One region of the Pantoea sp. X-Soil-ISGK-285 genome, then DNA from elsewhere that is predicted to be linked to it. Evidence: predicted binding sites of a transcription regulator. Region 1 holds the regulator's gene; each other region holds the start of a gene.

What was found. The regulator PurR, encoded in region 1, represses purine synthesis genes. The targets are predictions, from matches to a motif close to CANGCAAACGTTTGCNTG.
Region 2: a site for PurR is predicted at 4,677-4,694, ahead of rbsD (D-ribose pyranase). Genes of this name have one in related genera too.
Region 3: a site for PurR is predicted at 4,081-4,098, ahead of AC6I8B_RS18075 (7-cyano-7-deazaguanine/7-aminomethyl-7-deazaguanine transporter). Genes of this name have one in related genera too.

What each region holds. Positions count from the first base shown of each region.
Region 1 is NZ_AP035938.1:1,874,889-1,881,898, reverse strand. It holds gene AC6I8B_RS08975 (C40 family peptidase) at 65-862, shown strand; gene cydH (cytochrome bd-I oxidase subunit CydH) at 908-997, opposite strand; gene purR (HTH-type transcriptional repressor PurR) at 1,279-2,304, shown strand; gene punR (DNA-binding transcriptional activator PunR) at 2,301-3,206, opposite strand; gene punC (purine nucleoside transporter PunC) at 3,314-4,516, shown strand; gene cfa (cyclopropane fatty acyl phospholipid synthase) at 4,827-5,975, shown strand; gene AC6I8B_RS08945 (riboflavin synthase) at 6,312-6,971, opposite strand.
Region 2 is NZ_AP035938.1:4,060,155-4,067,164, forward strand. It holds gene rbsK (ribokinase) at 1-797, opposite strand, end outside; gene rbsB (ribose ABC transporter substrate-binding protein RbsB) at 860-1,735, opposite strand; gene rbsC (ribose ABC transporter permease) at 1,761-2,732, opposite strand; gene rbsA (ribose ABC transporter ATP-binding protein RbsA) at 2,729-4,237, opposite strand; gene rbsD (D-ribose pyranase) at 4,245-4,664, opposite strand; gene AC6I8B_RS19215 (YgiW/YdeI family stress tolerance OB fold protein) at 4,847-5,254, opposite strand; gene qseB (quorum sensing response regulator transcription factor QseB) at 5,417-6,088, shown strand; gene qseC (quorum sensing histidine kinase QseC) at 6,076-7,010, shown strand, end outside.
Region 3 is NZ_AP035938.1:3,812,812-3,819,821, forward strand. It holds gene AC6I8B_RS18050 (DUF1145 family protein) at 1-70, shown strand, start outside; gene AC6I8B_RS18055 (DUF2500 domain-containing protein) at 97-453, opposite strand; gene AC6I8B_RS18060 (lysoplasmalogenase) at 598-1,227, shown strand; gene AC6I8B_RS18065 (zinc/cadmium/mercury/lead-transporting ATPase) at 1,321-3,612, shown strand; gene tusA (sulfurtransferase TusA) at 3,667-3,918, opposite strand; gene AC6I8B_RS18075 (7-cyano-7-deazaguanine/7-aminomethyl-7-deazaguanine transporter) at 4,123-4,788, shown strand; gene AC6I8B_RS18080 (DcrB family lipoprotein) at 4,905-5,459, shown strand; gene iolE (myo-inosose-2 dehydratase) at 5,515-6,411, opposite strand; gene iolG (bifunctional inositol 2-dehydrogenase/D-chiro-inositol 1-dehydrogenase) at 6,459-7,010, opposite strand, start outside.

The DNA of each region.
Region 1 (7,010 bases):
TCAGATTAATCTCAACTTTGTCGCGGTGCGTAGTGGCCCTGACAACTTAACTAATCAACGGACTATGCGTTTAATCATTACGTTTTTCATGCTGGCCTTTGCGCAACTGTTTTTCAACATCGCCGCTGCGTCGCCTCACGCGCCGGTGAACGTCAGTACGCATAAAGCAGAGAAAAAGAGTGCGCGCGACGATGAGCGTCGCAAGCGTCGCCCGGTCAAAACGGTGACGAAAAAGACTCGCCTCAGCCCGGTTCAAAAACTAAAAACAAAAAAACTGAAAAAAGTCGAACTCACCGCGAAACAGACGCCTGCTAAAAAGACCTCGCTAAAAACCGCCCGTCTCAGTAAGAACAAAGAGAAAAAACGTTATGGTCATCAGCGCCTGCTGAAAACCGCTGAGGTCACCACCAGCGAGACCGGCACGATTAAGATGAGCAAATCTCACCGTCAGCGCTACCAGAAGGCCCGCGAAACCGCGATGACCAAGCTGATGGGTCAGTTGGGTAAACCCTATCAGTGGGGCGGCACCTCTCCCCATACCGGTTTCGATTGCAGCGGCCTGGTCTGGTACGCCTATAAAGATCTGGTGAAGTTTAAGATCCCACGTACTGCTAACGAGATGTACCACCTGCGTGATGCCGCGCCGATCAAGCGTGAGTCGCTGGAGAAAGGCGATCTGGTCTTCTTCCGTATCAATGGACGCGGTACTGCGGACCATGTCGGCGTTTACCTGGGTGATGGCAAGTTTATCCAGTCGCCACGCACCGGCAAAGATATTCAGATCAGCGCGTTAGGAGAAGATTACTGGCAGCGCCACTATATTGGTGCCCGTCGGGTGATGACGCCAAAAACCATACGCTGAGCAGCAGAACAACCAGAAGAGAGCCGGGATAATCCCGGCTTTTTTTTAGTGCAGAATAGCGGTAAAACTAAAGGCCACAATCATCAGCAGACAGCCCGCGGTGGTCATTAAAGCCAGTTTAAGATCGGTACTCATTGCTTGCTCCTTAGTCACACAATTAGCAGGGGTATCGCATTTTCCCACAGGGCCCGGTAAAAATCTCGTTTTATCCGTTCAGCCTTGTTAGAATCCCGCCTTTGTTGCGCAACGCGCGCAACCCTGATTCCGTTTGCGCACGTTTTCAGGCGCTTTTACGCCGCCAGCGGCCTGTTTCCTGGCCATGAATGCTGCATTTTTGCGGAAAAAAACCTGAACAGACGCAAACGTTTAACACTACGCTTATCATAGAGTTAGATAAGCACTGGAGTCCGATTTTCATGGCAACAATTAAAGATGTGGCGAAACGCGCTGGCGTCTCAACGACCACCGTTTCGCACGTCATCAATAAAACCCGCTTTGTGGCTGAAGAGACGCGCAACGCGGTCTGGCAGGCGATTAAAGAACTGCACTACTCGCCGAGCGCCGTGGCGCGCAGCCTGAAAGTGAACCACACCAAAACGCTGGGCCTGCTTGCCACCTCCAGCGAAGCGCCCTATTTCGCTGAAATTATCGAAGCGGTTGAAAATCACTGCTTTGACAAAGGCTATACGCTGATTCTGGGTAATGCGCATAACGATCTGCAAAAACAGCGCGCCTATCTCAGCATGATGGCGCAGAAACGCGTCGATGGGCTGCTGGTGATGTGCTCTGAATATCCGGACGATCTGCTGCAGATGCTGGAAGAGAACCGCAATATCCCGATGGTGGTGATGGACTGGGGTGAATCGCGCGCCGACTTCACCGACACGGTACTGGATAATGCTTTCCAGGGCGGCTATCTGGCGGGACGCTATCTGATTGAACGCGGACACCGGGATATTGGTGCAATCCCCGGCCAGATGGAGCGTAACACCGGTGGCGGACGTCATGCCGGTTTCCTGAAGGCGATGGAAGAAGCGGGTATTCAGCCACGCGCCGAGTGGATTGTGCAGGGTGACTTTGAGCCGGAGTCGGGCTATCAGGCGATGCAGCAGATCCTGTCGCAGAAGCAGCGTCCCACGGCGGTGTTCTGTGGCGGTGACATCATGGCGATGGGCGCGATTTGCGCCGCCGACGAGATGGGTTTACGCGTCCCCCAGGATATTTCGGTGATCGGCTATGACAATGTGCGCAACGCCCGTTATTTTGCACCGGCCCTGACCACAGTGCATCAGCCTAAAGCCCAGCTGGGTGAGAAAGCGCTGGAAATGCTGCTGGACCGCATTACCAGTAAACGCGAAGTGTCACAAACGATTGAGGTCCATCCCACGCTGATTGAGCGCCGTTCCGTGGCCGATGGCCCGTTCCGCGACTATCGCCGTTAATGCTCGCTTAACCACTCCTGATTAAGCGTTTGCGCATCACCCAGATAGCTGAGCAACCAGCCTGTCGCCGGTGATGCGCGATCCTCTGCCCAGCTGACGCAGCATGGGCTGTCCGGAAACGCCACCGGCAGCGTCAGTTCAACCAGCTCGCCGCTGTCGAGCAGTGGCCTGGCCAGATGGCCCGGCACCATCGCCACACACAATCCCGCCTGCACGCACTCGAGCCCGGTTTGCCACTCCGGCACCACCAGCCGGCGCTGGTTATCCAGCGTCCATGTCATACGACGCGGCAGTGCGCGAGAAGTATCTTCCAGCACCAGGGATGGCCAGCTCCGCAGCGTGTCATCATCTATCTGGCTCGCCTGTGTCAGAGGATGGTCGGGCGCAACCACGCAGCGCCAGTTAAGCGTGCCCATATCCCGAAAAGCAAAACGTCCGCCCACCGGTATCGCCTGAGTGGCACCAATCGCCACTTCCACCCGGCCATCGGCCAGCGCATCCCAGACGCCGTTAAAGACTTCATAGCTGATGATCAGCTCCATATCAGGAAAGTGGCGATAGAAATCTTTGACCAGCTGCCGGGTGCGCTGAGGTTTAGCGATACGGTCAACGGCTATGCTTAGCTGGCCGCGCCAGCCGTTAGCCAGCTGCTGACACTGTCGCCGGGTGGCAAGCATTTTTTTGATGACGCTGCGTCCTTCCCGGACAAAATGCTCACCCGCCGGGGTCAGAACCACTTCGCGATGCTGCCGTTCAAACAGCGGTACCGCCAGCCAGTTTTCCAGCTGACGCACCGTATAGCTGATGGCAGAGGGCACCCGATGCAACTCCTGCGCGGCGGCGCTGAAGCTCCCCCCACGGGCGACAGCGTCAACCACTTCTAATGCATATTCTGACCACATAATCTGCCTTCAAAAATTTTAACAGCAATCGGCAAATATTACCGTTTCACAGCAGCAAACGCACCTTTTACACTCTGCCGCGTTTATCCTGCAAAAATGAGAATCAGATGCTGTCGAATAAAGGGTTTATGCCCTACCTTGCCCTGCTGAGCATGCTGGGCTTTTTAGCCACTGATATGTACCTGCCCGCCTTTGGTGCGATGCAGCAAACCTTTAACACTTCACCCGGTCTGATCAGCGCCAGTATGAGTCTCTTCCTGGGCGGCTTCGCCGTGGGTCAGCTCTTCTGGGGACCGCTTTCCGATCGCATCGGTCGTAAACCGGTGCTGCTGTCCGGACTGGCCATGTTTGGCGCTGGCTGCGCAGGCATGCTGTGGGTGAATGATATCTATCTGATGCTGGCGCTGCGTTTTGTCCAGGCGATTGGCGTCTGTGCCGCTGCCGTAAGCTGGCAGGCGCTGGTGGTGGATCGCTACCCTGCAGCGCGCGCTAACAAAGTCTTTGCCACCATTATGCCGCTGGTTGCGCTCTCTCCGGCGCTGGCTCCGCTACTGGGTGCCTGGCTGATCGGCCACTTCCACTGGCGTTCGATTTTCCTGGTGCTGACCCTGATTGCGGTGGCGTTGATTCTGACCACGCTGCGTCTGCCCACCGTGCGCAAGGCCGCGGGAGAAAAAGGTGCGCAGCCCGGCTTTTTCACGCTGCTTAAATCCCGGGTCTACAGCGGCAACGTGCTGATCTACTCCGCCTGCTCAGCCAGCTTCTTTGCCTGGCTGACCGGATCGCCCTTTATTCTGGCGGATCTGGGTCTGTCGCCCGCCGATATCGGTCTGAGTTATGTGCCCCAGACGCTCGCCTTTTTAATTGGCGGCTTCGGCTGTCGCACCCTGCTCAACCGCTTTAACGGCGCACAGTTGCTGCCCTGGCTGCTGGCCGTTTACAGCCTGAGCATTCTGGCGCTGTTTGCTGTTGCGCTTGCTGGCAGCAGCACGCTGGTGAGTCTGATGGTACCGTTCTGCGGTATGGCGCTGGCTAACGGCGCGATCTATCCGATTGTGGTGTCCAGTGCGCTGATGCCCTTTCCGACCGCTACCGGTAAAGCCGCCGCGTTGCAGAATACACTGCAGTTAGGACTCTGTTTCGCTGCCAGTTTGGCGGTGTCGGCCGGCTTAACTCAGGCGCTATTTACCACCACACTGATGATGACGGTGACAATTGTGCTGGCGCTGATGGGTTACGCCATGCAGCGTGCCGCAAGCGCACAAACTGTTGTTGCCTCTGCGCAAACTGCCTGCCAGGATAATCAGTGACACACTGACTTTTTAGTTAGCGCCCTAACAATAAGTTATTGAATATTGACCCGCGTGAGCATATACTCATCCGGGTCAACAAATCTGTAATAAATCAACAATATAATAACGTAATAATCTGATTGGCACCTTGCTGCCGGGATGGTATTCGCGCGCGTTATTCTCACCTTACCCGACCTGCTGCAGGCTGTTCCAGTCCTCTGTATCACACAGATAACCGGTTTGCGGAGCCATCCGCATCGTTTCTCATTGCCTGAATAAATTGGCTACTCTTTGTTCAGGTTCAGATTGGACAGGTGGTGGAAAATCTATGAGTTCATCTTATGCAGAAGAAGTGAGCCTCGAAGAAAACCATTGGTATCGCATCGTTCATGAACTGCTGGAAAAAGCGGATATCGAAATTAATGGTTCACGTCCCTGGGATATTCATATTAATCATCCTGGTTTTTTTAAACGTGTTCTGCAGGAGGGCTCTCTTGGGCTCGGTGAGAGCTATATGGATGGATGGTGGGAGTGTGACCGGCTGGATATTTTCTTCCACCAGGTACTTAAACATAAACTCGATCAGCAGCTGCCTCATCACTTCAAAGATACGCTGCGCATTGCCGCCGCACGCTTAACCAATCTGCAGTCAAAAAAACGGGCGTGGATTGTCGGTAAAGAGCATTACGACCTGGGCAACGACCTCTTTTCACTGATGCTCGATCCCTATATGCAATACTCCTGTGGCTACTGGAAAGAGGCGACGACACTGGCGACGGCGCAGGAAGCCAAGCTGGATATGATCTGCCGTAAATTAGCGCTGGAACCCGGAATGTCACTGCTGGATATCGGCTGTGGCTGGGGCGGACTCGCGGAATTTGCCGCACGTTATTATGGCGTTAAAGTGCATGGCGTGACGATTTCCGCCGAACAACAGAAACTGGCGCAGCAGCGCTGCAGCGGATTAGACGTCACGATTCTGTTGCAGGATTATCGCGATCTGAATGAGCAGTTTGATCGTATTGTGTCGGTGGGTATGTTTGAACATGTCGGACCGAAAAATTACGCGACCTATTTTGACGTGGTCGATCGTAATTTAAAGCCTGACGGTATTTTCCTGCTTCACACCATCGGCGCGATTAAAACCGATATGAGTGTCGATCCCTGGATCGATAAATATATCTTCCCCAACGGCTGCCTGCCTTCGGTGCGCCATGTGGCCGATGCCAGCGAACCCCATTTTATTCTGGAAGACTGGCACAACTTCGGCGCAGACTACGATAAAACACTGATGGCCTGGCATGAACGCTTTTTGCAGGCCTGGCCAGAGCTGGCCGATAAATATGGCGAACGCTTTAAACGGATGTTCTCCTATTATCTGAATGCCTGTGCCGGTGCCTTCCGGGCGCGTGATATTCAGCTGTGGCAGATCGTGTTCAGTCGCGGTGTTGAGGGGGGATTACGGGTGGCGCGGTAGGGGTTAAAAAGCGGGCAATTAAGAAGGCGCTGCCCCGGCTGAACACTTGAAAAGAAGGGCCTGTTTTGCTTTAACAGGGAGCGTTGCGCAAGGAACGGGGTCAGATCGGAAAGTCGCAAAACCCGTCATCCCTGACACGCCCGGCCCACGCGATTACGCACCTCATCCCTGAGGTACGCCCGTTGCCGGGCCAACGCTTTGCGTTGTTCAAAAACGCTCCCGGCGTTTTTATCCGGGCGGCGGGACGCTTTCCTCTTCTGAGCCGGCGCCCTGCGCTTTTATAATGCTGACAGAGTAAAACCGATTGGGCTGTCTGCGGTGCTTACGCGCCTTTTATTAACTCTCTGTCTTTGACTGGCCGGTCAGCATGCTCATCGCCGCCGCGGCATCGCGCTGTGCTAACACCCGCTCAACGGTCTCCACGATTGCCTGCGTGTGCGGATCGATTTCAATATTCACCCGATCGCCAAAGGTCTTCGCCCCCAGCGTGGTACGCTCAAGCGTTTCCGGGATCAGATAGACGCAGAACTTAGTCTTAGTCACATCGCCTACCGTCAGGCTGATACCGTCGATGCCGACAAACCCTTTATGCAGAATATATTTCATCTGCGCCGCATCCTGGATTTTAAACCAGACCTCGCGGTTATGTTCTGACTGGATAATCTTGCAGATTTCAGCGGTGGTCATAATATGACCAGACATCAGATGTCCGCCTATTTCATCGCTGAATTTCGCTGCACGCTCAATATTGACCACATCGCCCTGACGTAAATCGCCAAGGTTAGTCACCCGCAATGTCTCTTTAATTAAATCAAAACTGACGCGGTCGCCTTCAATTGCCGTTACGGTTAAACAGCAACCGTTATGGGCTACGGATGCGCCCAGCGCCAGACCCGGTAAGAGCTCTTCCGGCAGGCGGACAGTGTGGGTGCGAAACAGTTCTTTCTCTTCAATGGACACGATTTCTGCGGTGCCCTGCACAATACCGGTAAACATAGTCTTTGCCTCTGCGAAGTTTACGCTAGTTTATCACAG
Region 2 (7,010 bases), 1.9 Mb from region 1:
AGTCGCGCGGTAATAAAGGCGCCATTAAAGGTGTCGCCCGCCGCGATGGTGTCGATAGCTTTAACGCTGAAGCCAGCAATACGCTGACCGTCTCCCTGCTCGCTCAGCCAGACACCGCGGCGACCCAGAGTAATCAGAACCGTGCCGATACCTTTCGCATGCAGTACTGCCGCAGCGCGGGCGGCATCTTCATCGTTGCTGACCGCAATGCCGGTCAGACTCTCGGCTTCGGTTTCATTCGGGGTAATAATGTCGATCAACGCCAGCAGTTCATCTGAGAGCTGGGTGGCGGGTGCAGGATTGAGAATAACCTGCGTCTGATGCTGTCGGGCAAGCGTCGCGGCGGCCAGCACACTTTCCAGCGGTGATTCCAGCTGCATTAATAGTGCATCGGCGTCGGCGATAACCTGCTGATGGCGTGTCACGCAGGCGGGTGTTAACGCCGCGTTTGCACCGGAGTAGATGCCGATGTTGTTCTCACCGTCACCATTGACGAAAATCATCGCCACGCCGGTTGACTCACCCTCGACCACTTCGACTGGCGTGGTATCAATATTGTCCTGGGCCAGTTGCTGACGAACACGTTCACCAATGTCGTCAGCGCCCACACAGGCGATAAATGCGATATCGGCACCAGCACGACCGGCGGCGACAGCCTGATTCGCACCCTTACCGCCAAACGCAATCTGATAATTCTGCCCGATCACCGTTTCACCGGGACGAGGAAAGTGCGCCAGATTAAGGATGTGGTCAGCGTTAATGCTGCCAAGAACGGCCAGTTTTGCGTTTTTGCTCATTAGGGGAGTCCGGAATAAGTGCGCCACCAGGAGGGTGGCGCAGTGCCCTGCTTTTCTTTGAGTTATTGAGTGACCAGCTTCAGGTCGACCGGATTGATCGCCTTCACTTTTTCACCCTTCAGCACTTTATCAGCGGTATCTACGCCGATCATGCCAATTTTGTCTGGCATCTGTGCCACGGTCGCGGACAGTTTGCCACCTTCTACCGCTTTAACGCCATCAGCAGTACCGTCAAAACCAACGACGATCACACCAGTTTTACCGGCGGTCTGCAGCGCACGCAGTGCACCCAGTGCCATTTCGTCGTTCTGAGCGAATACGGCCTGAACGTCCGGGTGTGCCTGAAGCAGGTTCTGCATGACGTTCAGACCTTTGGTACGGTCAAAATCGGCAGGCTGGCTGGCGAGGATCTGGAATTTATGCGCATCAGCGGCCTGTTTGAAGCCTTCGCCACGCTCACGGGCGGCAGAAGTCCCGGCAATGCCCTGCAGTTCAATAATTTTGGCGCTTTCGCCGACTTTTTTGGCGATGAAGTCGCCGGCCATTTTACCGCCGAAACGGTTATCGGAGGCGACGTGGCTGACAACGGTGCCCTGTGCCGCAACGCGATCCAGCGTGATCACCGGGATGTTCGCCTGGTTAGCCATCTTCACCGCATTGCCCACAGCATCAGAGTCGGTTGGGTTGATCAGCAGCAATTTGGTGCCGCGAACAGTCAGATCCTGCACGTTAGCCAGCTCTTTCGCCGGGTTGTTCTGTGAATCCAGCACCACCAGGTTGTAGCCCAGCTTGTCCGCTTCTTTCTGCGCACCCTCTTTCAGCGAAACAAAGAACGGGTTATTCAGGGTTGAAACCACCAGCGCGATAGTATCTTTGGCCATAGCGCTGGTACTGAGCGTTGCGCCAAGGATCACGGCCAGTGCGGTTAACTTTTTCATCATGTCATCCTGTGTAAGGTCAGAGTTATTTACTGCTTTTATTATCTACCAGCACCGCCAGCAGGATTACTACCGCCTTAACGATCATCTGGTAGTACGAAGAGACGCCCATCAGGTTCAGGCCGTTGTTCAGGAAGCCGAGAATCAGCGCGCCAATCAGGGTGCCGAAAATACGGCCCTTACCGCCTGCCAGGCTGGTTCCGCCCAGCACGACCGCAGCAATCGCATCCAGCTCATAGCCGGTACCCGCTGTCGGCTGTGCCGAAGAAAGGCGCGCCACTTCAATGGTGCCTGCCAGCGCCGCCAGCATGCCACTCAGTGAATAGACGATGATTTTGACGCGATTCACATTGATGCCGGAGAGACGCGTTGCCGCTTCATTACCGCCAAGCGCATAGATATAGCGACCCAGACGGGTGTGCTGCAGCATGTACCAGGCAGCAATAAAGACCAGCGCCATCAGCCAGACCGGCGCAGGGATACCCAGCGGACGACCAATACCAAACCAGCCCAGCAGATCGGCATTGGCATTAAAACCCGTGTTTACCGGACTGCCATCGGTGTAGACCATGGTGACACCACGCAGCAGCAGCATCATGACCAGCGTGGCGATAAACGCCTGCACTTTGCCGCGCGCCACAATGGTGCCGGTCAGGGCACCGATTGCCGCTCCCAGCGCCAGCGACGCCGCCACCGCGACCAGGGCATTGACCTCCATACCCACCAGCGACGCACCTACCGCGCCCGTCAGGGCCAGCAGCGATCCTACAGAGAGGTCGATACCAGAAGTCAGGATCACCAGCGTCATCCCGACCGCCATAATGGCGTTAACCGAGGTCTGCTGCAGAATGTTGAACAGGTTCGCCACGGTAAAGAAGTTCGGGCTCTGGCTGGCCACCACGGCGATCAGCACCATCAGCGCAATCAGTGACTTCTGTTCCAGTAGCCAGCTTTTGCTAAACCAGCGACGGCTGGCAGGTAAAGTTTGGGTCGTCATACCACTAAATCCTCGCTGTGTTGCTTGCCTACGGCGGCTGCCATCAGGCTCTCCTGAGTGGCTTCTTCTCGGGTAAATTCGCCGCTGATACGGCCTTCATGCATCACCAGAATCCGATCGCTCATGCCCAGCACTTCCGGCATTTCCGATGAGACCAGAATGATGCTCAGCCCTTCGGCTTTAAACTGGTTAATCAGTTGATAGATCTCTTTCTTCGCGCCGACATCCACACCGCGTGTCGGTTCATCCAGAATCAGTACGTTAGGCCGGGTCATCAGCCCGCGGGCAATCGCCACTTTCTGCTGGTTGCCGCCCGAAAGCAGACCAATGGGCTGCTCCATTGAAGGCGTTTTAACGTTAAACAGCCGGATAAAGTCGCCCACGGCCAGCTGCTCTGCCGCATGTTTCAGCGTGCCGCTGCCGTGACTGAAATAGCCTAACGCTGTCAGCGACATGTTCTCTTTTACTGACATGCCCAGCACCAGGCCATCGCGCTTACGATCTTCGGAGATATAGACGATGCCGTTAGCCAGCCCATCCTGCGGTGAGCGCGTCACCACTTCCCGACCATTGAGCCACAGTGTGCCTTCGCGACGCGGCAGGGCGCCGTAAAGCACCTTCATCAGTTCGGTACGGCCCGCGCCCATCAAGCCAGACACGCCGAGAATTTCACCTTTGCGCAGGCTGAAACTGACGTTATCCACGCCCGGTCCGCTGACGTTTTCCACTTTCAGCCGCACGTCGCCTGGTGCCTGATTAATATGGGGATATTGATCTTCCAGCTTACGGCCGACCATCATCTCGATCAGGCTCTCTTCAGTCAGCTCGCTGACCGGGCGTTCAGCAATAAACTGACCGTCGCGGAACACCGTGACGTCATCGCAGATCTCAAAGATCTCTTTCATGCGATGCGAGATATAGACGATGCCGCAGCCCTGCGCTTTCAGTTCGTTGATCACCCGGAACAGCGACAGCGTTTCGGTATCAGTCAGCGCATCGGTCGGCTCATCCATGATGATCACCTGCGACTCAAAGCTCAGGACTTTGGCGATTTCGACCATCTGCTGATCGCCAATCGACAAATCCCCCACCAGCTTGTGGCTGTTGAAGCGCAGATTAAGCCGTTTAAGCAGCGCATCGGCTTCGGCATACATGCGCGGCCACTGGATACGGCCAAAACGGCTGACATATTCGCGGCCGAGAAAAATATTCTCCGCCACGGTTAATTGAGGGATCAGGTTCAGTTCCTGATGAATGATGCCAATACCCGCTTCCTGAGACGCTTTCGGCCCGCTGAAACGGGTCTCTTTGCCCAGCCAGCGCAGCGTACCGGCATCATATTGATAGATGCCGGTCAGCACTTTCATCATGGTGGACTTGCCTGCGCCGTTCTCGCCCACCAGCGCCATCACGCGTCCTGCCCGGACATTCAGCGACGCCCCCTTGAGGGCTTTCACACCCGGAAAAGATTTTTCAATGCCGTCGAGTTGCAGTAAAGGTTGCATAGCGGCCTCAGAAGGTCACACCGGCGCTGAGGATGACATTCGCAAACGGAGAGCACTCTCCGCTGCGAATGACCGCCTGACTACGCTGCGTTTGTTGTTTGAATTGTTCATGACTGGTGTAGCTGATGGTGATGATATTCCCCTGGTGCTGTTGCAAGGCTTCGAGCACGGCGACAAGCGCGCTATGAAGTTGCGGATTATGCTGCTTAATCTCTTCCGCGATCAGGGCGCTCTCTACCTGCATCTCCAGTGCGACAGCATTAACCACCTGCATAAAATCGGGCGTACCCGGCGTGAGCGCTAAATCGATGCGCTGCGGTCCGGCCGGAATCGGCAAGCCTGCATCGGCAATCGTCAGCGTATCCGTGTGTCCCAGGCGGGCAATCACATGAGAGAGTTCAGCGTTTAACAAGCGACCTTTTTTCATCTTTTCACTCCACAGCGAAACGTTTCGCTGTCAGGAGTGTATGAAAAGCCGCCATCAACTCAACCGGCAAAGAAGAAATCTGTGATCGCTATCGAAACGTTTCGCTCACGCGGGGAGAAATTTGTATTAAGTCGGGGGACGGGCTGAAAAAAGGGCCGCGAACGCGGCCCCGGAGGAGAGGATTAAGGCAGTTTCTTAACCTGCTTAACGTCCATCTCAATGCTGTTGAAATCTTTATCCAGTTCACCTGTCAGCTCGACGTTGTCTTTAGGTGAGATAGTCTGGCCGTTCCAGTGCTTGTGGTCGATTTCGACTTTCATGGTGCCGGTCTGGTCGCGGAACAGATAATCTTCGTTGCCGATCTGTTTCTCCAGCTTACCGCGCACGGTGACCCAGCTGTCATCTTTCATCTCTTCAGCCTGCTTTACGGTCACCACACTGGTGTGATCGGCACTGAAACCACCCTGACCGGCTGCTGCCTGCGTCTGTGCGGCTGGCGCACTGGGATCAACAAATCCACCCTGCTGTGCAGCGAAAACCGGGGCGGAAGCCAGCATTACGACGGCCAGAATTGCAGCGTGCTTTTTCATTTTGTCACCTCTTTTCCATGATGTGGTTCGTCTTGTTGAGCTTAGTTGACCATAAAGTTCTTAACAGCTTCTTAAGAGGCAAAAATAAGCTATTTTCGCCGAAATCAGCTGTACAAGCAGGAAGTTGCTTCGTATAAAGCGCTATCGGAACAGGGAGACGTGATGCGTATTTTACTGATTGAAGATGATCGTTTAATTGGCGACGGTATCAAGGCGGGGCTGAGTAAACTGGGCTTCAGTGTTGACTGGTTTACCTCTGGTGAGGCGGGCTTTAACGCGCTGGAGGCCGCGCCCTGGGATGCGGTGATCCTGGATCTCTCACTGCCCGAGCGGGATGGGCTCGATATTCTGCGGCAGTGGCGACAGCAGGGCAAAGATGTACCGGTACTGATACTGACCGCACGCGATGCGCTCGATCAGCGGGTCGAAGGCCTGCAACTGGGAGCCGACGACTATCTGTGTAAACCCTTTGCCTTAACCGAAGTGGCTGCTCGCTTACAGGCGCTGATCCGCCGCCGTCATGGCCAGCTGCAGCCCGAACTCCGGCACGGTAATGTGGTGCTGATCCCCGGCAGCCATAGTGTGATGCGCGAAGGTGAGGCGATTGCGCTGAAAAGCCGTGAACTGGCGCTGCTGGAACTGTTTATGCGAAACACGGGCCGGGTGCTGACACGCAGCCAGCTGGAAGAGAAGCTCTACAACTGGGACGCCGATGTCTCCAGCAATGCGGTAGAGGTTCACATTCATCATCTGCGTAAAAAACTGGGCAGCCAATTTATCCGCACGCTGCACGGCGTCGGTTATACCCTGGGAGACGCTGAATGCGATCAATGAGCCTGTTTCTGCGGCTGGGTATCGGTTTTGTGCTGCTGCTCGGGATCTGCTGGGCCAGCGCCAGCCTGAGTGCCTGGCATCAGACACGTGAAACCCTTGATGAGCTCTTCGATACCCAGCAGATGCTGCTGGCAAAGCGTCTGCTGACGCTGGATTTCTCCTCGCTGGACAACGCCACTCTGCCTAAAACCAAAGAGATACTGCGCCACCATCGCGGCGATCAGGATGACGACGCCCTGGCCTTTGCCGTCTTCACGCGTGACGGCCGGCAGGTGATGAATGATGGTGACAATGGCCGCTACCTGCCGTTTGAGGCGGAGTATCAGGGATTTCATGAGGGCCAGCTCACCAATGATGACGATCGCTGGCGGTTTGTCTGGCTGACCACGCCCGACCAGCAGTTCCGGGTGGTGGTGGGTCAGGAGTCCGAATACCGTGACGACATGACGCGGGATCTGATGAAAGCCAGCATGTTGCCCTGGCTGATCGCGCTGCCCTTTATGTTGCTGCTGCTGATCGGTCTGGTCTGGTCTGAACTGCGCCCACTGAAGACGCTGGCACAGCAGCTGGCGCAGCGCGCGCCCGATGATGATACGCCGCTGCAGGCAGACCGCGTGCCGAAAGAGGTGCAACCGCTGATGGTTGCGCTCAACGGTCTGTTCAGCCGCATCAGCGCAATGATGCAGCGTGAACGGCGCTTTACCTCTGATGCCGCACATGAGCTGCGCAGTCCGCTGGCCGCGCTGCAGGTGCAAAGCGAGGTGATCCAGCTGACTGCGGATGATGAAGTGATGCGAAGCCATGCGCTGCAGCAACTGGATGCCGGCATTATCCGCGCAACCCGGCTGGTGGATCAGCTGCTGACGCTCTCACGGGTTGAAGCAGATGATGCACGCAGCGCCTTCGAAACGGTGGCGCTGAA
Region 3 (7,010 bases), 1.9 Mb from region 1:
CAAAGTGTTTCTGTTCGGGGTATTCGAACTGGTCGCCTGGCAGAAGAAAAACTTCCCACGCAAGAAATAATTCCGGGCGGGCGCACTGCCCGCCGGTTACTGCCGGGGTGTGAAGCTGATAAAGCGCGTGCCCTGCATCTTCAGCTCGCCTCTGGCGCCCTTGTCCAGCTGATGATATTCCGCCTCTTTAAGCTGCACTTTGATGTCGCTGGCACCGTTAAGCGGGTGAAACAGCACCTCGTAGCGCATCTCTTCCCCGGCGATCACTTCCCGCTGCCGTGAACGGCGATTGGGTGCAGGAAATTCACGTTTGGTTTTGACCTCAACCTGCAGAGAACGCTCGGGTGAAGCGTCATTCACCGCCACTTCCCGGCGTTGCTTAATAAACTGACGGGTCGCCAGCACGGCGATAATCGCCAGAACGATGATAAAGATTAGCGGCGGTTTGCTCATAGCGTTCTTGTGCCTGCAGGATGATTAATCAGGCGGCAAAGCATACAACCAGAGTTGCCTGATTGTCACATCTCAGAGGCTTAACCTAAACTGAAAGGGATATTTTGGGATCTTTCACCATTTTGAACAAAAAAGGGAGAAACAATGCTCTGGTCTTTCCTCGCTGTACTTTTCTCCGGCTGGCTCTATGTCGACGCCACCTATCGCGGCCCGCAATGGCAACGCTGGTTATTTAAGCCGGTCACGCTGCTGCTGCTTGTCGGGCTGGCCTGGCAGGCACCGGTGCTACAGACTACGGACTACCTGATTCTGGCCGGTCTGGTCGCGACGCTGGTCGGTGATGCGTTAACGCTGCTGCCGCGTCAGCAGATGCTCTATGCCATCGGGGCTTTCTTCCTGTCGCACCTGCTTTATACCCTCTGCTTCGCCGCCAGCATGACCATGACCTTCTTCTGGCCAATTCCGCTGACGCTGCTCATCATCGGTGCCGCCCTGATTGGCGTCATCTGGAGCCGACTGGAAGATCTGCGCTGGCCTGTCTGCACCTTTATCGGCATGACGCTGGTGATGACCTGGATAGCGACCGAGCAGTACTTCTTCCGCCCGACCGATTACAGCTTCTCGATCATGGTGGGTGCCGGTCTGCTGCTGCTGGCAAACGCCGTCTGGTTTATCTCTCACTATCGTCGCCGCTTTACCGCCGACAGCGCGATTGTCGCCGCCTGCTACTTCGCCGGTCACTTTATGATCGTGCGCTCGTTGTGGGTCGTCTGAAAAAATAGCCTTGACTCTGGAGTTCACTCCAGAGTGTAGGATAAAGGATGGGCTGCGTTGCTCATCCCACTATTCTTACACTCTGGAGGTCATATGCATCAACATCACGCCTGTGGCTGCGGCAAACCCCGTGCCAGTCACGCCGCAGCAAAACCGCTGTGCCAGGTTCGCCAGGCCCGCCCCCTCTCCCTTTCTATTCACGCCGCGACGCCTGTACCTGCCGAGACGGCAGGCTGTTGCTGTGACAGTCACTGCAGCCCTGGCAACGACGCCGACACCGCTGAGGAAAGCGACCGGCGAGGTGCCGACAGTTATCCCTTTAGCTGGCAGGTCAGCGGGATGGATTGCCCGTCGTGTGCCCGCACCATTGAAACCGCTGTCCGTCAGGTAAGTGGCGTGACCGACGCCCGTGTCTTGTTCAGCAGCGAGAAACTGGTGGTCAATGCTGACCAGGATGTACAAAACGCCGTTGAAAAGGCGGTGAAAAAAGCCGGGTTCCAGCTCGCAACCCCATCAGCCACGTCGGCCACATCCCCCGCTACGCCGGGCTGGCAGCATAACCGAATGCTGATTTTGCTGGCGCTGCTGGTGCTTGCCAGTAGCATTCTCAGCCAGTTCGCGCCCGCCTGGGGCGATCGGCTGTTTGTGCTGACCACGCTGGTCGGCCTGGTCCCGGTGGCGCGCGGTGCCTGGCAGCGTCTGCGCAGCGGATCGCCTTTTACTATTGAGACATTAATGACGCTGGCGTCAGCTGGCGCACTGATTATTGGCGCACACGCTGAAGCCGCGATGGTGCTGGTGTTGTTTCAGCTGGGCGAACAGCTGGAAAGCTATGCCGCTTCCAGGGCGCGCAGCGGCGTTACCAGCCTGATGGCGTTGCGGCCTGAATCGGCGATCCGTCTTGAACAGGGCAAACGTACTGAGGTACCGCTCGCAGCGCTGCAACCCGGCGATGTGATTGAAGTCGCGGCGGGCAGCCGCTTGCCGGTCGATGGCAGCTTAATCAGCCCGCTTGCCAGTTTCGATGAGAGCGCGCTGACCGGTGAATCACTGCCGGTAACGCGGGCCAGCGGCGAAAAAATCCTCGCCGGTGCTACCAGCGTTGATCGCCTGGTGATGCTGGAAGTGGTGTCGAAGCCGGGTGAAAGCGCGATCGACCGTATCCTGCAGCTGATTGAAGAAGCGGAAACGCATCGTGCGCCGGTCGAACGCTTTATCGACCAGTTCAGCCGTATTTACACGCCGCTGGTCATGCTGCTCTCGCTGCTGGTGATGGTGGTGCCGCCACTGCTCGGCGCAGGCGACTGGCAGCCGTGGATCTACAAAGGGCTGACACTGCTGTTGATTGGCTGCCCCTGTGCGCTGGTGATCTCCACGCCTGCCGCCATTACCTCCGGGCTGGCTGCGGCGGCGCGACAGGGCGCACTGATCAAAGGCGGTGCGGCGCTGGAGCGGCTGAGTTCGGTGCGCAGAATGGCGTTTGATAAAACCGGTACCCTGACGCTGGGCAAGCCACAGCTGACGCAGATCCTGCGCTTTGGCACGGCCAGCGAGTCAGAGATGCTGGCGCTGAGCGCCGCTGCGGAACAGGGTGCCACCCATCCGCTGGCCAGCGCTATCGTGGCGGCCGCGCAGGCGCGTGATCTGGTGATTCCTGACGCGCAGGATCAGCAGGTGCAGGCGGGGCGCGGCATCAGCGCGAAAGTCGCTGGCCAGCAGATTCAGCTGCTGACGCCCGGCCATGCGCCCGGTCTGACGCCGCAGCAAAATGCGCAGATAGCGCTACAGGAAGCTGAAGGTGAAACTCTGGTGGTGCTGATGCGCGATGGCGAAGTGCTGTGTGCGCTGGCTCTGCGCGATCAGCTGCGCGACGACGCCGTCGAGGCGTTAAAGGCGCTGAAAAAGCTGGGTATTGAGAGCCTGATGCTGACCGGCGACAATCCGCGCGCTGCGGCGACCATTGCCCGCCAGCTCGATATTGATTATCGCGCCAGTCTGCTGCCCGCCGATAAAGTCGCGGCGATCCGCGAACTGAGTCAGCAACAGCCGCTGGCGATGGTCGGGGATGGCATTAACGACGCGCCAGCAATGAAAGCGGCAACGCTGGGCATTGCGATGGGCAGCGGCACCGATGTGGCACTGGAAGCGGCCGATGCTGCCCTTACGCGTAATCAGCTCAGCAATCTGGCTCCGATGATTGCGCTGGCACGCCGGACACGGCGTATCATCCGCCAGAATATCGGTATTGCGCTGGGGCTGAAGGCGATTTTCCTGGTCACAACCCTGCTGGGTCTGACCGGACTCTGGCTGGCGGTGCTGGCAGATTCGGGTGCGACCGCGCTGGTCACCGCCAACGCGCTGCGGTTACTGCGTCGCCGCGCCTGAGCAGGCGGCTTCTGATCTGAAGAGTGAGGTTAACGGCGGCCTGTACGGCTGTCGTCAACCCGCCATGCCTTTGCGGATCAGAAACTGATAGGGCAGCGTGTCGGTTTGCTGCGCCAGCAAGCCATGTTCCATAAAGCGGCAGAAGCCGGGAATATCGCGCGTGGTGGCCGGATCATCGGCGATGATCAGCAACGTCTCGCCATCCTGCAGGCTGCGTACGGTTTTGCGCACCATCATCACCGGCTCCGGGCAACGCAGGCCACGGGCATCCAGCTGATGGTCGGCAGAGGAAAAAGCATCGCTCATAATCAACTCGGTTCAGGTAAGGGGCGCTCATTCTAGCGCGTGCTGGCGGTGAAGCAAGGCGATAACGATTGCGCTAAAATTAACCATTGCATAAAAAGCACAACGCGGTAAGATGCCGCCGCTTTTTGCTCATAAAACTGCCAGGCGCTGCCCGAACGGCGTCCCGCAATGGGTTCCCTCACCCCAACATTAAAAAGGTTGAATATGCTCGCATTTTCTTCACGTCAGCGCATGCATGCGCTTTTCTGGTTATCACTGTTTCATCTGCTGGTGATCACTTCGAGTAACTATCTGGTTCAGCTGCCCATTTCAGTGTTTGGCTTCCACACCACCTGGGGTGCATTCAGCTTCCCGTTTATCTTCCTGGCGACCGATCTCACCGTGCGTATTTTTGGCGCACCACTGGCCCGACGCATTATTCTGGCCGTGATGATCCCGGCACTGTTTATCTCTTACAGTGTCTCGGCGCTGTTCTATCAGGGTGAATGGCAGGGCTGGCAGGCACTGGAAGTGATGAATCTGTTTGTTGCCCGTATCGCCTGCGCCAGCTTTATGGCTTACGCGCTGGGTCAGATCCTCGACGTTCACGTGTTCAACCGTCTGCGTCGCCTGCCACAGTGGTGGATTGCGCCGGGCTGCGCCATGTTCCTGGGGAATATCAGCGATACGCTGGCCTTCTTCTTTATCGCCTTCTATAAAAGCCCCGATGCGTTTATGGCGCAGCACTGGGTTGAGATTGCCCTGGTGGATTACAGCTTCAAAGTGCTGATCTGCATGGTCTTCTTCCTGCCCGCCTACGGCGTGCTGCTCAACGCGGCGCTGAAACGTCTGGCTGAACGCCAGACCGCCCGCCAGGTCAATTTCGGCTAAGTGCCCATACGGTTTCCACTACTATCCGCTAAGATCTTCTGACAATCATCAGGTTGCGTTTGCAACCTGATTCCTGTTGTATTAATGCCTGACTGGAAACTTAAAAAGGGATTCTGATGCGCAACCTGGTGAAATATGTAGGAATGGGTTTACTGGTACTCGGCTTAGCAGCCTGTGACCAGAAGAAAGATGAAGCGGCGAATGACAACGGCGTCAGCGCCAGTCAGTCGGCGCAAACCGTCACGCTGATGGATGGCAAACTGAGCTTCTCGCTGCCACCAGGCATGTCCGATAAAAGCGGTAAACTGGGTTCGCAGACCACTAACATGCACGTTTATGCTGATGAAACCGGTGCCCGCGCCATTATTGTGATTGCCGGCGACCCGACCAATGATGGTCTGGATGTGCTGTCGCAGCGTATGGAACAGCAGCAGCGTAACCGCGATCCGCAGTTGCAGGTGGTGTCGAACAAATCTGTGACGCTGAAAGATCAGCCCGCACAGCAGCTGGATACGGTGATTTCTGCCAACAACCAGACCTCATGGTCTTCAGTGGTTCTGGCGAAAGTGGATGGCAAACTGGTGACGCTGCAGATTACGCTGCCAGGTGATAATCAGCAGCAGGCGCAGAGCGATGCTGACAACATCGTGAAAAGCATTACGCTGAAGTAAAACAAAAGGCTGGCTTCCCTGCACGGGGAAGCCAGCCTTCGTTCAGAAGGGCTTTTTATAAACCTGCATTCTCGCGAATATATTTCCGCGCTTTCACCGCATATTCAAACGGATTGGCCAGTGCCGGATCCTGCTCCGCTTCAACCACCATCCAGCCTTTATAGCCGTAATCATCCAGGATTTTGAACACCGGTCTGAAGTCGATCACGCCATCGCCCGGTACGGTAAAGGTGCCCTTTTTCACTCCTTCCAGGAACGAAAGATGGTTCTCACGCACCTCGGCGACCACCTCATCACGCACATCCTTAAGATGCACGTGGAAGATGCGCGGCAGATATTTCTCCAGTACCGCCAGCATCTTCTGCTGGGAGCCTTCGGAGTAGTAGACGTGGCCGGTGTCATAGAGCAAACCGACCTGCTCGTCGGTCATCTCCATAAACCGGTCAATCTCTTCAGTGGTCTGAATGCCGGTGCCCATGTGGTGATGCAGCGTCACGCGCATCCCCTTCTCCGCCGCGATGCGGGCCAGTTCGTTGTAGCCTTCCGCGGTTAACTGCCACTCTTCATCGCTGAAAATGGCTTTCTCTTCAAACACCGCAAGCGTGGTGCCCTGAATACTTTTACTCTGTTCAGAACAGCCAATCACCCGCGCGCCCATCGCATGCAGGAAGTTCATATGCTCGATGAACTGTTCGATAGTTTTCTGTTTGTCGCCGTTGGCGAAAAAGGTGCTGAACCAGGCGTTGCAGATTTCGATGCCGCGAATGTCGAGCATCGGTTTCAGGATCGCCGGATCGCGAGGATATTTGCTGCCTACTTCGCTGCCGGTAAAGCCAGCCAGCGCCATCTCACTGACGGTTTGCTGGAAGGTATTCTCACTGCCGAGATCCGGCATGTCATCGTTGGTCCAGCCGATCGGGGCGATCGCCAGTTTTACATTCTCTTTGTTCATTATCTTATTCCCAGGCGGAGAGCGGCCATGCCGCATAGACAGCTAAATCAGTTATAGAAAGCAGGACGCGGCGGCATCTCTACCGGCTCAATCGCACCACTGTTCTGCGCTTTAATGCAGGCATCGGCGGCGACTGAGGCGGCAAAGCCATCCCAGGCAGAAGGACCGGTCAACTGGCCCGCTTTGATGTCGTTGATAAACGCCTGCAGCTCAACGTCATACGCCTCGATAAAGCGATCTTTCCAGTCCACCAGAATGGTGTTCGACAGGCGGGCCTCTTTGCGCAGCTGCACCGAAGAGGGCTCTGGCAGGCGCGCAATCCCCTCTTCACCCACCACTTCACACTGAATGTCATAGCCGTAAGCGCAGTTAACGAAGATCTCGACGTCAATGCGAACCCCTTTCTGGGTTTCGAACAGCACGATCTGCGGATCTTTCAGCTGACTGTGTGACTTCGAGGTAACGCGCGGGAAGACTACCTGCACCGTTTTATAGTCATCGTTTGTCAGCCAGCGCAGCACATCCAGCTCGTGGATCAGGGTGTTGGTGATCGCCATCGGCGTGGTGTAGTTCTCCGGCACGGTCGGGTTGCGGTGCGC